4 regions of the Pantoea sp. nfd-35 genome follow, and region 4 is predicted to be linked to each of the others. Evidence: predicted binding sites of a transcription regulator. Region 4 holds the regulator's gene; each other region holds the start of a gene.

Region 1 (3,148 bases), 1.7 Mb from region 4:
AAGAGGAATACCGGGAACCGTCCAGTAAATCAGATAGCCAATTCCGACGACGGTAATCAGCACCAGCACCAGCGCCAGGCCAAGAATTTCCCGCCCGTAATGCAGAAACTCGCTAACCGGCGTTTTCCAGCCGTCAGCAAATAACAGCGGCGGAATAAATAAGACGAGGAACAGTTCCGGATCAAAATCCACATGCAGGCCGAAGTTAGGCCAGGCCAGTAGCGCACCGACGGCGATCTGCACCAGCGGTAGCGGGATTTGAAAAGGCAAGATACGTGCGGCGACCCCGGAGAGCGACACCACCAGTGTCATAATTAAAATAGTAAAAAAGATTTCCATGCTTTCCTTAGGCGGTTGTTATCTTCGAATCAACTATAAGTTAAAAGTGTAAAACAAACTGGCCAGGGCAGGAAAAGCAAGCCGTGCTTAAAAGACCAAAAAGCGGATAATTCCGGACGCTCCGCTGAACGTCCGGTTTGACAGTCAGATCGCCCAGCCTCCGGCATAAAAGGCGACTAACGCGGCGGCAATCACGACAGTGCCCACGTTGAGCTTACGCCACTCGCCCGCAAACAGACGGCCCACCACCAGAGTGGCGAACCCCATCATAATGCCGGTAACGATGTTACAGGTCAGCACGATAATCACCGCCGTGAGCAGGCCGGACATGGCATCAACGAAGTCACCGAAATCGATCTTGGCCACGTTGCTCAGCATCAACAGGCCGACATACATCAACGCTGGCGCGGTGGCGTAAGCCGGCACCAGGTATGCGATCGGCGACATGAACAGAATGACCAGGAACAGGAGACCCACAACGATCGCCGTCAGGCCGGTTTTACCGCCCGCCGCCGTACCGGCGGCAGACTCAATGTAGACTGCCGCGGGCGAAGCACCGACAAGGCCAGCAAACAGGCTACTGACGGAATCCGTGGTCAGCGCCCGACCACCGTTGATGATCTGCCCGTCTTTATCCAGCAGATTGGCCTGGCCCGCAACCGCGCGGATCGTGCCGGTGGCATCAAAGACCGCCGTCATCACTAGCGCCAGCACGCTGGGCAGCACCGCAGGCTGCAAGGCGCCCATGATGTCCAGGCTAAAGAGCTGTGACTCACCCTGCGCATCACGCAGGCTGGGCAGGGCAAACAGTCCCTGCCAGCGCACGGCCGGGTCGAACACCAGCCCCAGAGCAGAAATCGCGATAACGGTCAGTAAAATACCGCCAGGCACGCGGCGTTTTTCCAGGCCAAAAATGGCGGCCAGCCCCAGCAATGACATCATGACGGGGAACGACGTAAACTGGCCCAGGGCAACGGGTAACCCTGAGGCCGGATTTCTGACGACCAGTCCCACGTTGTCTGCCGCAATCAGCAGCAAAAACAGACCAATGCCGACGCCCGTTCCGTGCGCAACCCCCATTGGCAGATTGCGTAAGATCCAGGCGCGAATCCCGGTGGTGGAAATCAGGGTAAAGAGCAGGCCCATCAGGAACACGGCACCCAGCGCCACGGGTACGCTAATGTGCTGACCCAGCACAAGGCTGAAAGCGGTAAACGCCGTCAGTGAGATAGCACAGCCAATTGCCATGGGTAAATTCGCCCACAGCCCCATGATGATCGATCCCACGCTCGCCACCAGACAGGTCGCAACGAACACCGCCGTGGGTGAAAATCCCGCCTTACTGAGCATGCCGGGCACCACGATCACTGAATAAACCATGGCGAGGAACGTAGTCAGCCCGGCGACAATTTCCTGTCGCACGCTGCTGCCACGGGCCGAGATGGCGAACCAGGCATCCAGCTTTCCACCGGACGGGCGTGATTCAATTGACATAGTTGAGCCTCAAAAATTGTTGTAGTGGGATCGTGCGGTAACGGCCCTGACGTCCCTGGAAACCTGTCATCGCCAGCGGGCAGCCGGCAAAAGGCAAACGTTTACTTCGCCGCACAGAACGGGACGTCACGCTGCCCCGTTTAAAGGGGGCAGATTATCCGGCGTTTAACCGCCGTTTTTCAACCGCTGAGTGAGGATTGGTGACTATAAAGATCAGGTTGATAACATCAGGAATGCTCTTGATACCATCATTTAACATTCTGTCCGTCAGGATAAGGCGTCAATCACGAGAAGGCAGGCAAGAATGACGCCGGGCGGCGTCATCGGGCAACGTGCATCAGCCAGAAAGGTTAATCTCACCGCCTTGTTGAATAGCGCGCTGCCAGGCCGCACGCTGTTGCACGGTCGTTAACCATTTTTGCGTAGCGGGGGCATCTTTCAGTCCGGCGCGCTGGCTCAGCGCCAGAATAGGGAAACTCATCTGCACATCCGCAATGCTGAAGCGCTGACCCGCGAACCACGGCTGTGTTGAAAGGTGAGCTTCAATGACCTGCTTGTGCAATTTGAGTTGTTTATCCAGCCAGGCTTTCTGAACGCCTTTGCCCAGCGCCGCGCCCACGGGGCGAAGCAACCACGGCACCGGCGCGCTGCCAAGGCGGCCAAAAACCAGCTTCATCACCAGCAGCGGCATCAGTGAACCTTCTGCGTAGTGCAGCCAGTAACGCGCCTGTAGCTGCGCCTCTTCATCGGTGAGCTGCAGCCGCTTTTCGCTGTCGTATCTTTCTTCCAGATACTCAAGGATGGCCCCGGACTCGGCCACCACGCGATTGCCATCGGTGATCACGGGCGACTTCCCTAACGGATGCACTTTTTTTAGTGCGTCCGGCGCCAGCATCGTGGGTTCGCGCTGGTAGCGCTTGACCTGGTAAGGCACTTCCAGCTCTTCCAGCATCCACAGCACCCGGTGAGAGCGCGATTGTTCAAGATGGTGAACGGTGATCATCATGGTTCCCTGTGAGTGAATATGCTGCAAGTATAGACGTCACCTTGTCTTATGCAGGGAACCATCCTGCTCAGGATCGAGCAGTACCGCGCCAGAGCCCTGCTGGCCCAGCAGGTCGCCAGGGTTGCGCAGCGGGCAGTCACGCATTGATAAACACCCACAACCAATGCAGCCATCCAGATCGTTACGCAGGCGCGTCAGCGTTTCGATGCGCTTATCCAGTTCGTCGCGCCAGTGCTGCGTCAGATTGCCCCATTCCTGAGCAGACATCCGCTTATCTGCCGGCATGTTCTCAAGGCTGTCACTGACGCT
Region 2 (3,148 bases), 730 kb from region 4:
GGGTGCGCACAATGATGGAAAATAACAGAGAAAACAACCGCAAACGCTTTTTAAGTTCTAATGTTAAAACCGTTACAGCATATTCAATATGCTGTAACGGTTGGATTAATCAGGCGCTCAGCCAGCCGAGCTTAATCACAAATAATACAGACAGAACAATCAGTGCCGCATTAATCTCTTTGGTGCGTCCGCTGAGCAACTTCACCACGGTCCAGGTAATAAAGCCAAAGGCAATACCGTTAGCAATGGAGTAGGTCAGCGGCATCGTCAGCGCGGTCACGGTTACCGGGGCAGCAGTGGTGATGTCTTTCCAGTCAATTTCGGCCAGCCCGGACGTCATCAAAACCGCAACAAACAGCAATGCTGGCGCGGTGGCATAAACCGGCACGCTTGACGCCAGAGGAGAAAAGAACAGCGCAAGCAGGAAAAGCACCGCAACCACAATCGCCGTCAGGCCGGTACGACCGCCTGCGCTCACTCCGGCGGCAGACTCGACATAACTGGTGGTCGTAGAGGTGCCCAGCAGCGAACCAAACAGCGCAGCCGCACTGTCCGCAACCAGCGCGCGTCCCATTTTGGGCACATTGCCCTGCTCGTCAGCCAGCCCGGCGCGTTTGGTTACACCCAATAGCGTGCCGGTGTTATCAAACACATCCACGAACAAGAACGCGAAAATCACGCTAATTAAGCCAACGTTAAATGCACCCGCAATATCCAACTGCATGAACGTTGGTGCGATTGAAGGCGGTGCAGAAAATACACCGCCAAATTTCGTCAGACCAATGCCCATCGAGATAAAGGTGATGATCAGAATGCCTATTAAGACCGCGCCCGTGACGCGACGCGCTTCCAGTACCACGATGATGATAAACCCTAACATCGCCAGTAAGGGGCCCGGCTTCGTCAGATCGCCAATCCCCACCAGGGTAGCCGGATTATCCACAACGATACCCGCGCCTTCCAACGCGATAATCGCCAGGAAGAGACCGATCCCTGCGGCAATACCGGCGCGCAGCGGCAGCGGAATGCTCTTGATAATCCACTCGCGAATCTTAAATATCGATAAGGCGAAAAAAATCACTGCGGACAGGAATACCGCGCCCAGCGCAATCTGCCAGCTGTAGCCCATGTGCAAGACAACTGTATAGGTGAAAAAAGCATTCAGCCCCATGCCCGGTGCCAGCGCAATCGGGTAGTTGGCAATCAGTCCCATTAACACCGAACCAATTGCGGCTGCCAGACAGGTCGCGACAAAAACAGCCCCTTTATCCATGCCGGTTGCACCCAAAATACTGGGGTTAACAAACAGAATGTAGGCCATCGCCAGGAAGGTGGTGATACCGGCGATGACTTCAGTGCGTACAGTTGTGTTGTGCGCTTTTAATTTAAATAGTTTTTCTAACATCATTATCTCTCGATGATAGAGACGTCACTCAGGTGCGCGTTCTCTTGCCAAGGTTATGGTCATGCTGTTTGTTGTGATACTGAGGGGCCGCCAGTGCTGTCGCATGCCAGCCCGACCACCCGAAATACGGTTTTCGCTTTCCTTTGTCACATGAGCAATTGCAAAGGCTAAAGCAATCGCTGTGCCAGCCTGATACGCAATCGATTACCTGGATACACGTCAGCGAGCCTTAAGATAATTCTGAACCAGATCAGGGCGCGATTATGGTGCATTGCCCCCTGAACGCGCAATCGTTTTCCTTCCCCCCTGCCCGGCAAAATTATGCGTTTCCGCACGCTTCAGCATTTTGTCAGGCGACGCTGGTCACGTTTCAGCTGCATCAATCAGCAGGCCATGCTGGAATGTGTAAACTCGCATTTAACCCTTCAGTAACATTGAGGTCACAAGATGAAGCCAGCAATTTTGGTGGTGGATGACGATCATGCCGTCTGCGATTTGTTGCAGGACGCACTCAGTGAACATGCGTTGTTGGTTTATCGCTGCCATCAGGGGAAAGATGCCCTGACGAGGGTGCGCGAACATCCGGATATTTCCCTGGTTATGCTTGATATGATGTTGCCCGACACCAACGGTTTACTGGTTTTGCAGCAGCTGCAGCGACTGCGGCCTGATATTCTCGTGATTATGTTGACGGGTATGGGTTCGGAAGCGGAAATGGTGGTAGGCCTGGAGATGGGGGCGGATGATTATATTGCCAAGCCCTTTAATCCACGCGTTGTGGTTGCGCGGGCGCGGGCGGCTCTCCGGCGCAGCGGGCGCGTGGTGTTGCCGGAAACTGACCATGAGGGATGGCGCTTTAATGGCTGGCTGCTCGATGAAACGCGCTGCCAGTTGCTTAATCCACAGCGAGAAACCGTGCCGTTAACGCAGGGTGAATATACCTTGCTGCGCGCGATGGTGCGGCACGCGCGTAAGGTCCTGACGCGCGACCAGTTGCTGGAACTCACCCACAGCGAAACGATGGACGTGTTTGACCGCACCATCGATGTGCTGATTATGCGGTTGCGGCGGAAAATCGAAGCAAATCCCCATCAGCCCGGCCTGATCCGCACGATTCGTGGGCTGGGTTATGTTTTCTCGGCGGACGTGGTCAAACCTGAAGGTTTGCGGCTCTCCACGCAAACGGCCTGAGCCATCCACTGCTGCATGTCGGTCAGTGGACGAATACCGTCGATTGCATTGGCCGCGCGCAAATTAAACCGGGCGCAGGTGTGCGCAAGTTGCAGCGTTGACAGCATGTCATCCCCTTCATGGCTGGCATACAGTACACCCGCACAAAATGCATCACCTGCGCCAACGCTGCCCACAATCTCGTTGGGTGCCAGCTGCCACGCAGGCTGCCAGATGCCCTCGCCGCCGACTTCCTGCCCCCATGCGCCTTCGGGCGCGTGTATCACCACGCGCTGACGCACCCCCTGCCCGGCCAGCCACTGTGCAGCCAGGGAAAAGGCTGCGGGTGGTTGAATACCGTTATCATCCCGCAAAACGACGCCAGACAACGCCTGGGCTTCCAGTTCGTTAATAACCAGGTAATCTAACCAGCGCAACGCAGGCAATACCTGTGGTCGGTAATCCCCGGCACGGGACGCCAGGTCGAGCGAGGTAAAATAGCCACGCTGCTGCATCTGGGCCAGCAAACGGGCGCTGCGCGTGCCGAATTCGCTGTCCGCGCCGTCCAGCGTT
Region 3 (3,148 bases), 1.3 Mb from region 4:
ACCGGTCAGGGCTGAGCTGATCACAAACGCCAGCGAACCCCACAAGCGAACGGGCCCGTAGGCAAGGCCAATTTGCTGCGTCCAGGTGGCGGCCAGTGCATCGCTTAAAGGAACCAGCGGCGAGAAAAACAGGTTAAAACCGGTCATGACTAACAGCAGCCACATCCACTGCTGCCCAACCCAATAGCCCGCCGCAATAAAGCAGGTCAGCAGGGCTAGCAGGCGTAATGCCGTAATCAATTGTCCGGGATTTTTAACCTGAGAGGCGATGAATAAACTGCCCACAAAGCGCGCCACCATGCCGCACCCCAATAGCAGGCCAATTTGTTCAGCATTCAGGCCCACACCTTTGAGCCAGACGCCCCAGAAAGGAAGATAAATGCCGTAGCAGAAAAAGTAGGTGAAGTAGCTTAGTCCAAGCCACTTGGCGGAGCCGATTGCCATGTTCCCTCCAGCAATGATGCGTCCAGGCAATGATATGTGGTCGTTACTTTGTCAGAGCCGGGTTATGCAGGCAATAAAAAAGGATGGCCATGGCCATCCTCTTGTCAGACTGTGTTTTCAACAGAAAGGATTATGCGTAAACCGGCAGGCGCGCACAGATATCCAGTACTTTCTGCTTGGTACGCTCAATGGTGGCTTCATCGTTGATGTTGTCTAACACATCCGCGATCCAACCGGCCAGTTCGCGTACGTCTGCTTCTTTAAAGCCACGGCGCGTAACGGCAGGCGTACCAATTCGAACACCAGAGGTGACAAACGGGCTTTTCGGATCGTTTGGCACGCTGTTTTTGTTTACGGTGATATTCGCGCGGCCCAGTGCGGCATCGGCTTCTTTACCGGTCATGTTTTTGCTGACGAGATCGATCAGGAACAGGTGGTTATAGGTGCCGCCTGATACGATGTTATAGCCACGCGCGATCAGCACTTCTACCATTGCCTTAGCGTTTTTGGCGACCTGCTGCTGGTAGGCTTTAAACTCAGGCTCCATGGCTTCTTTGAAGGCCACGGCTTTACCGGCGATCACGTGCATCAGCGGGCCGCCCTGTCCACCAGGGAAGACGGCTGAGTTAAGCTTTTTGTACAGATCTTCATCGCCGCCCTGCGCCAGGATGATACCGCCGCGCGGACCAGCCAGGGTTTTGTGCGTCGTGGAGGTCACGATATGTGCATGTGGAACCGGGTTAGGGTAAACATCCGCAGCAATCAGACCGGCAACGTGCGCCATATCCACAAACAGCCATGCGCCAACGCTGTCAGCGATTTCACGCATTTTAGCCCAGTCGCAAATCCCGGAATACGCCGAGAAACCGCCGATGATCATTTTAGGCTTATGAGTCTGTGCCAGCTCGGCCAGCTCGGTATAGTCAATTTTACCGGTTTCGTCGATGCCGTAAGGCACAACGTTGTACAGTTTGCCCGACAGGTTAACCGGTGAACCGTGTGTCAGGTGACCGCCGTGTGCCAGGTTCATGCCCAGAATGGTATCGCCTGGCTGCAGCAGCGCGGTGAAAACGGCAAAGTTAGCCTGAGAACCAGAATGAGGCTGCACGTTCGCATAGTCAGCGCCAAACAGGGCTTTAGCACGGTCGATAGCCAGTTGTTCAACAATGTCTACGTATTCGCAGCCACCGTAGTAGCGCTTGCCCGGATAGCCTTCGGCATATTTGTTAGTGAGCTGAGAACCTTGCGCCTGCATAACACGCGGGCTGGTGTAGTTTTCAGAAGCAATCAGTTCAATGTGCTCTTCCTGACGCACTTTCTCTTGCTCCATCGCCTGCCACAACTCGGCATCATAATCGGCAATGTTCATTTCACGCTTTAACATCCGCATCTCCTGACTGGCTATCTTTAAATCGGCAATTTACGCCCCCTGAGGGCGAAGGCAGACAGTGTAAACCGTTTTATCGGGGTAAGGTAGGGTGAATTCCCTCTTTTTACGCAAACGTTTGGCTACCGAGACGCCATGCCTTTTTATCCCTTTTTTGCAACGATTGCCCGCCAATATCATTTTTTCACTCTGTAAAAGATTTTTTGCGCTTTTGTCGCGAAAACCGGCCAGTTGCTGCCAGTAAAACCCAGCATGAGATTTACAGCATGAAAGAAATGATCATAAGATGCATTTAAAATGCAACTTTAAATGAGGTGTTGCCATGCTTGATGCTCAGACTATTGCTACCGTGAAATCATCCCTTCCCGCCCTTGCCGCCTGCGGCCCCGATCTGACTGCTCATTTCTATGACCGCATGCTTGCTCAGCATCCTGAACTAAAAAATGTCTTTAACATGAATAATCAACGTAACGGCGGGCAGCGTGAAGCCCTGTTCAATGCGATATGTGCCTACGGCGCAAACCTCGAAAACCTGACAGCGATACTGCCGGCCGTTGAAAAAATTGCGCAAAAACATACCAGCCTGAATATTCAGCCCGCGCAGTATGCAATTGTGGGTGAGCATTTACTTGCTACCATCAAAACCCTGTTGAATCCCGGTGATGACGTGCTGGCAGCATGGGGACGTGCTTACGGTGTACTGGCGGATGTGTTTATCCAGCGCGAAGAAGCGATTTATCAGGCATCGGAGCAGCAAAAAGGCGGATGGCGCGGGACGCGGCCGTTTCGCATCAGCGCGATTGAGCAGCAGAGTGCCGTGATTAAAAGCTTTACTTTTACGCCTGTGGACGGGGGTCCGGTTGCCCCCTTTAAACCCGGTCAGTATCTGACGCTTCACTTGCAGCCCGCAGGTTGTGAATATCATCAAATTCGTCAGTACTCACTAACCACAGGGAGCAACGAGAAAATGTACCGTATTGCGGTGAAACAGGCGCCGCAGGGAATCCTGTCCGGCTGGCTACATCAGCATGCAGAAGTCGGCAGTGAAGTGCAGTTGGCCGCCCCGCACGGCGATTTTTTCCTGCAGGTTAGCCCGACAACGCCGGTCACGCTCATTTCCGCCGGCGTTGGACAAACCCCAATGCTGGCAATGCTCCACGCGCTGGCTGCACAGCGGCATCTGGCGCCCGTCAACTGGCTTCACGCCGCCGAAAATGGCAAACAGCATGCCTTCGCAGACGAAGTGACCACCACCGGTGCCCTGCTTCCTGATTTTGCACAGCACATCTGGTATCGCGAGCCGGACGAACCCGATGC
Region 4 (3,148 bases):
CAGGCTCATACTGGCGCTGATCATCCCGGCGGAGGTGTTAAAACTTTGCTGCATGGCCCCGAAGGCGGGCAGGTACATATCGGTGGCCAGAAAGCCCAGCATACTGAGCACGGCAAGATAGGGAATGAATCCTTTAGAAGCTGACATCTGATTCTCATTTTTTTGCAGGATAAACGCGGGGCAGTGTAAAAGCTGTACTTCATACTGTGAAACGGTAAAATTTGCCTGTTGCTGTTAAAAAATTTAAAGGCAGGATATGTGGTCTGAATATGCGCTTGAAGTGGTTGATGCGGTCGCGCGTGGCGGCAGTTTCAGTGCCGCGGCCCAGGAGTTACACCGTGTGCCTTCTGCCATAAGCTATACCGTTCGCCAGCTTGAAACCTGGCTGGCGGTACCGCTGTTTGAACGGCAGCACCGGGAGGTTGTTTTGACACCTGCGGGCGAACATTTTGTGCGAGAAGGCCGCAGCGTCATCAAAAAAATGGATGCCACGCGCCGTCAGTGCCAGCAACTGGCCAACGGCTGGCGAGGGCAAATCGCGATTGCGGTGGACTGCATTGTGAAACCGCACCGAACCCGTCAGTTCGTCAGGGATTTCTATCGCCACTTTCCGGATATGGAGCTTCACATCAGTTATGAAGTGTTTAACGGCGTATGGGATGCGCTGGCTGACGGAAGAGTCGAGGTCGCAATAGGCGCGACTCAGGCGATTCCGGTGGGCGGGCGGTTTGCTTTCCGCGATATGGGAACCCTGAACTGGCGCTGCATCGTCGCGCGGGAACATCCGTTAACCCAGGTCGCCCGGCTGGATGATGAGGCGTTGCGCAACTGGCCTTCGCTGGTGCTGGAAGACACCTCGCGCGCGTTACCGCGCCGTATGACCTGGGCTCTGGATAATCAACGCCGACTGGTGGTGCCTGAATGGCAGACCGGGCTGGACTGCGTCCGGGCCGGGCTGTGCGTCGCAATGGTGCCGGGGCACTTAGCCCGCCCGCTACTGGACAGCGGCGAAGTGACTGAACTTAACTTGCCCCAGCCTTTTCCAGAAAGTCCCTGCTGCGTCAGTTGGGCGGAAGATCGCGCATCACCGGCATTGGGCTGGTTGCTCAATTACCTGGGTGATGCGCAAACGCTCAATCAGGAGTGGTTGAGCGAGGATTAGCGACGGTAGTCGCGATAGGGACCGTAGCCTACAGAGCGTCGCTCAATCAGTGTCGGATGCACTTCGATGGTTTGCGACTCTTCACGCTTGCTGGTAATGCGGTCCAGCAGCATCTCCAGAGCCTTCTCCCCCAGTTGCGCTTTTGGCTGGTGCACGGTAGTCAGTGCAGGCGTGAAATAGCGTGCGTTGCGCACATTATCGTAGCCAATCACCGAAATATCCTGCGGGACGCGCAGGCCCATTTCATCGGCGGCACAGATAGCGCCCATGGCCATAATATCGCCACCGCAGAACACCGCGCTTGGGCGCTGCTTCTGCGACAGAATTTGCTGCATAGCCTGATACCCGGATTCAGGCTCGAAATCGCCCTGCACAATCCACTCTGAACGCGGCTGAATACCGGCTTCTTCCAGCGCCTTGAGGAAACCGGCATGACGGCCACCACCGGTGTTACGTTCCATTTGCCCTGGAATGGCGCCAATATCGCGATGCCCGCGTTCGATGAGGTAGCGGCCGGCCAGATAACCGCCCTGAAACGCATTATCCAGCACCGTGTCAGTAAAATCGGCACGGGATTCGCCCCAGTCCATGACCACCATGGGAATATTGCGGTTGGCTTCCAGCATTTGCAGCAAATCATCCGGGTACTCAGAACACATGACCAGCAGCCCATCGACGCGCTTCTGCGCCATCATCGAGAGGTAGGCACGCTGTTTTTGCAGGTCGTTATGCGCGTTGCCTAAAATCAGGGTGTAGCCTTTATCAAAGCAGTGATTCTCCACGGCTTCAATAATTTCAGCGAAATAGGGCGCCTCGCTGGAGGTGGCCAAAAGGCCCAGCGTTTTGGTGTGATTCACCTTCAGGCTGCGTGCTACGGCGCTGGGTGAATAATGTAATTCCCGAATCGCTTCCCAGACCGCTTCGCGGGTATCTTCTGCGACAAAGCGCGTCTTATTGATGACGTGAGAAACGGTTGTGGTAGAGACGCCTGCACGTTTCGCCACATCTTTAATTGTTGCCATGAAAATCGAACTCCCGGGCTTATCTAACCTGTTGATAAGCATGTTGTTAAACGTTTGCGTCAGCGGACGGTTATTTCTGCAAAAAAATCGTTTTTCTGACCGGTTATGGGGCATCGGGGCAGGAAATAACGGTTGAAAAGGGTGCTGACGCAACCGATGTTGCGCGCTGTTGCGCAACAAAGAGGGGATTCTAACAAGGCTGCGCGGATAAAACGAGATTTTTACCCACGCGTGTGGGAAAATGCTTAACCCCTACTAAAATTGTGCCTAAGGAGTTGTGATGAGTACCGATCTGAAACTGTCATTGATGACCACGGCGGCTGCACTGTTGATGATTATTGCGTTCAGCTTTACCGCCATTCTGAACTAATAAAAAAGCCGGGAAGGTTTCCCTGTCCCGGCTGCGTTCCGTCGGTATGACGGAGGAGTGACGTTTAGCGAACGGTTTTTGGCGTCATGACGCGACGCGCACCAATATAGTGGCGCTGCCAGTAATCTTCGCTTAACGCACTGATTTGAATGTCCTTTCCGGTACGCGGTGACTGAATAAATTTACCGTTACCCAGGTAAACACCCACGTGGTCGGCCGTGCCACGTCCGTTGATGCGGAAAAACACCAGATCGCCTTTCTCCAGCGCTTCCCGATTCACCGGCGCGGCATCCCGCAGGTGATACATTTCATTTGCAGTACGCGGAATTTTAAATTTCACCACATCTTTGTAGGCGTACCACACCAGGCCGCTGCAGTCGAAACCGGTATGCGGCGATTTTCCGCCCCACTGGTAGCGCTTGCCCAGCTGTCCCATCAGTTTTGCCATCGCCGTTTCACGTGCTTTTTGATAGCGCTGACGGTGTGCGTTGCTCATTTTGATGGTGCCGGTATCCTTGCTGTCCGCTTTCGCCACCTTCACCGCGCGTTGATGACCATAGCGTTTCTTGCTGGTGGCGTTGGCGGCCACTTTTT

Evidence for each region. Region 4 encodes PurR, which represses purine synthesis genes. Its sites were predicted from a motif close to CANGCAAACGTTTGCNTG; they were not measured.
Region 1: P9J57_RS19290 (NCS2 family permease) is a predicted target of PurR. The motif match lies at 1,924-1,941, and genes of this name have one in related genera.
Region 2: P9J57_RS08190 (NCS2 family permease) is a predicted target of PurR. The motif match lies at 1,689-1,706, and genes of this name have one in related genera.
Region 3: glyA (serine hydroxymethyltransferase) is a predicted target of PurR. The motif match lies at 1,939-1,956, and genes of this name have one in related genera.

Annotation. Positions count from the first base shown of each region.
Region 1 covers NZ_CP122403.1:4,168,647-4,171,794, forward strand. The annotation lists gene P9J57_RS19285 (Na+/H+ antiporter) at 1-339, opposite strand, end outside; gene P9J57_RS19290 (NCS2 family permease) at 484-1,833, opposite strand; gene P9J57_RS19295 (glutathione S-transferase family protein) at 2,171-2,836, opposite strand; gene soxR (redox-sensitive transcriptional activator SoxR) at 2,876-3,148, opposite strand, start outside.
Region 2 covers NZ_CP122403.1:1,755,399-1,758,546, reverse strand. The annotation lists gene P9J57_RS08190 (NCS2 family permease) at 110-1,408, opposite strand; gene P9J57_RS08185 (response regulator) at 1,853-2,596, shown strand; gene P9J57_RS08180 (carbohydrate kinase family protein) at 2,533-3,148, opposite strand, start outside.
Region 3 covers NZ_CP122403.1:1,176,288-1,179,435, reverse strand. The annotation lists gene P9J57_RS05635 (3-phenylpropionate MFS transporter) at 1-444, opposite strand, end outside; gene glyA (serine hydroxymethyltransferase) at 575-1,828, opposite strand; gene hmpA (NO-inducible flavohemoprotein) at 2,154-3,148, shown strand, end outside.
Region 4 covers NZ_CP122403.1:2,489,229-2,492,376, reverse strand. The annotation lists gene punC (purine nucleoside transporter PunC) at 1-147, opposite strand, end outside; gene punR (DNA-binding transcriptional activator PunR) at 257-1,162, shown strand; gene purR (HTH-type transcriptional repressor PurR) at 1,159-2,184, opposite strand; gene cydH (cytochrome bd-I oxidase subunit CydH) at 2,465-2,554, shown strand; gene P9J57_RS11575 (C40 family peptidase) at 2,619-3,148, opposite strand, start outside.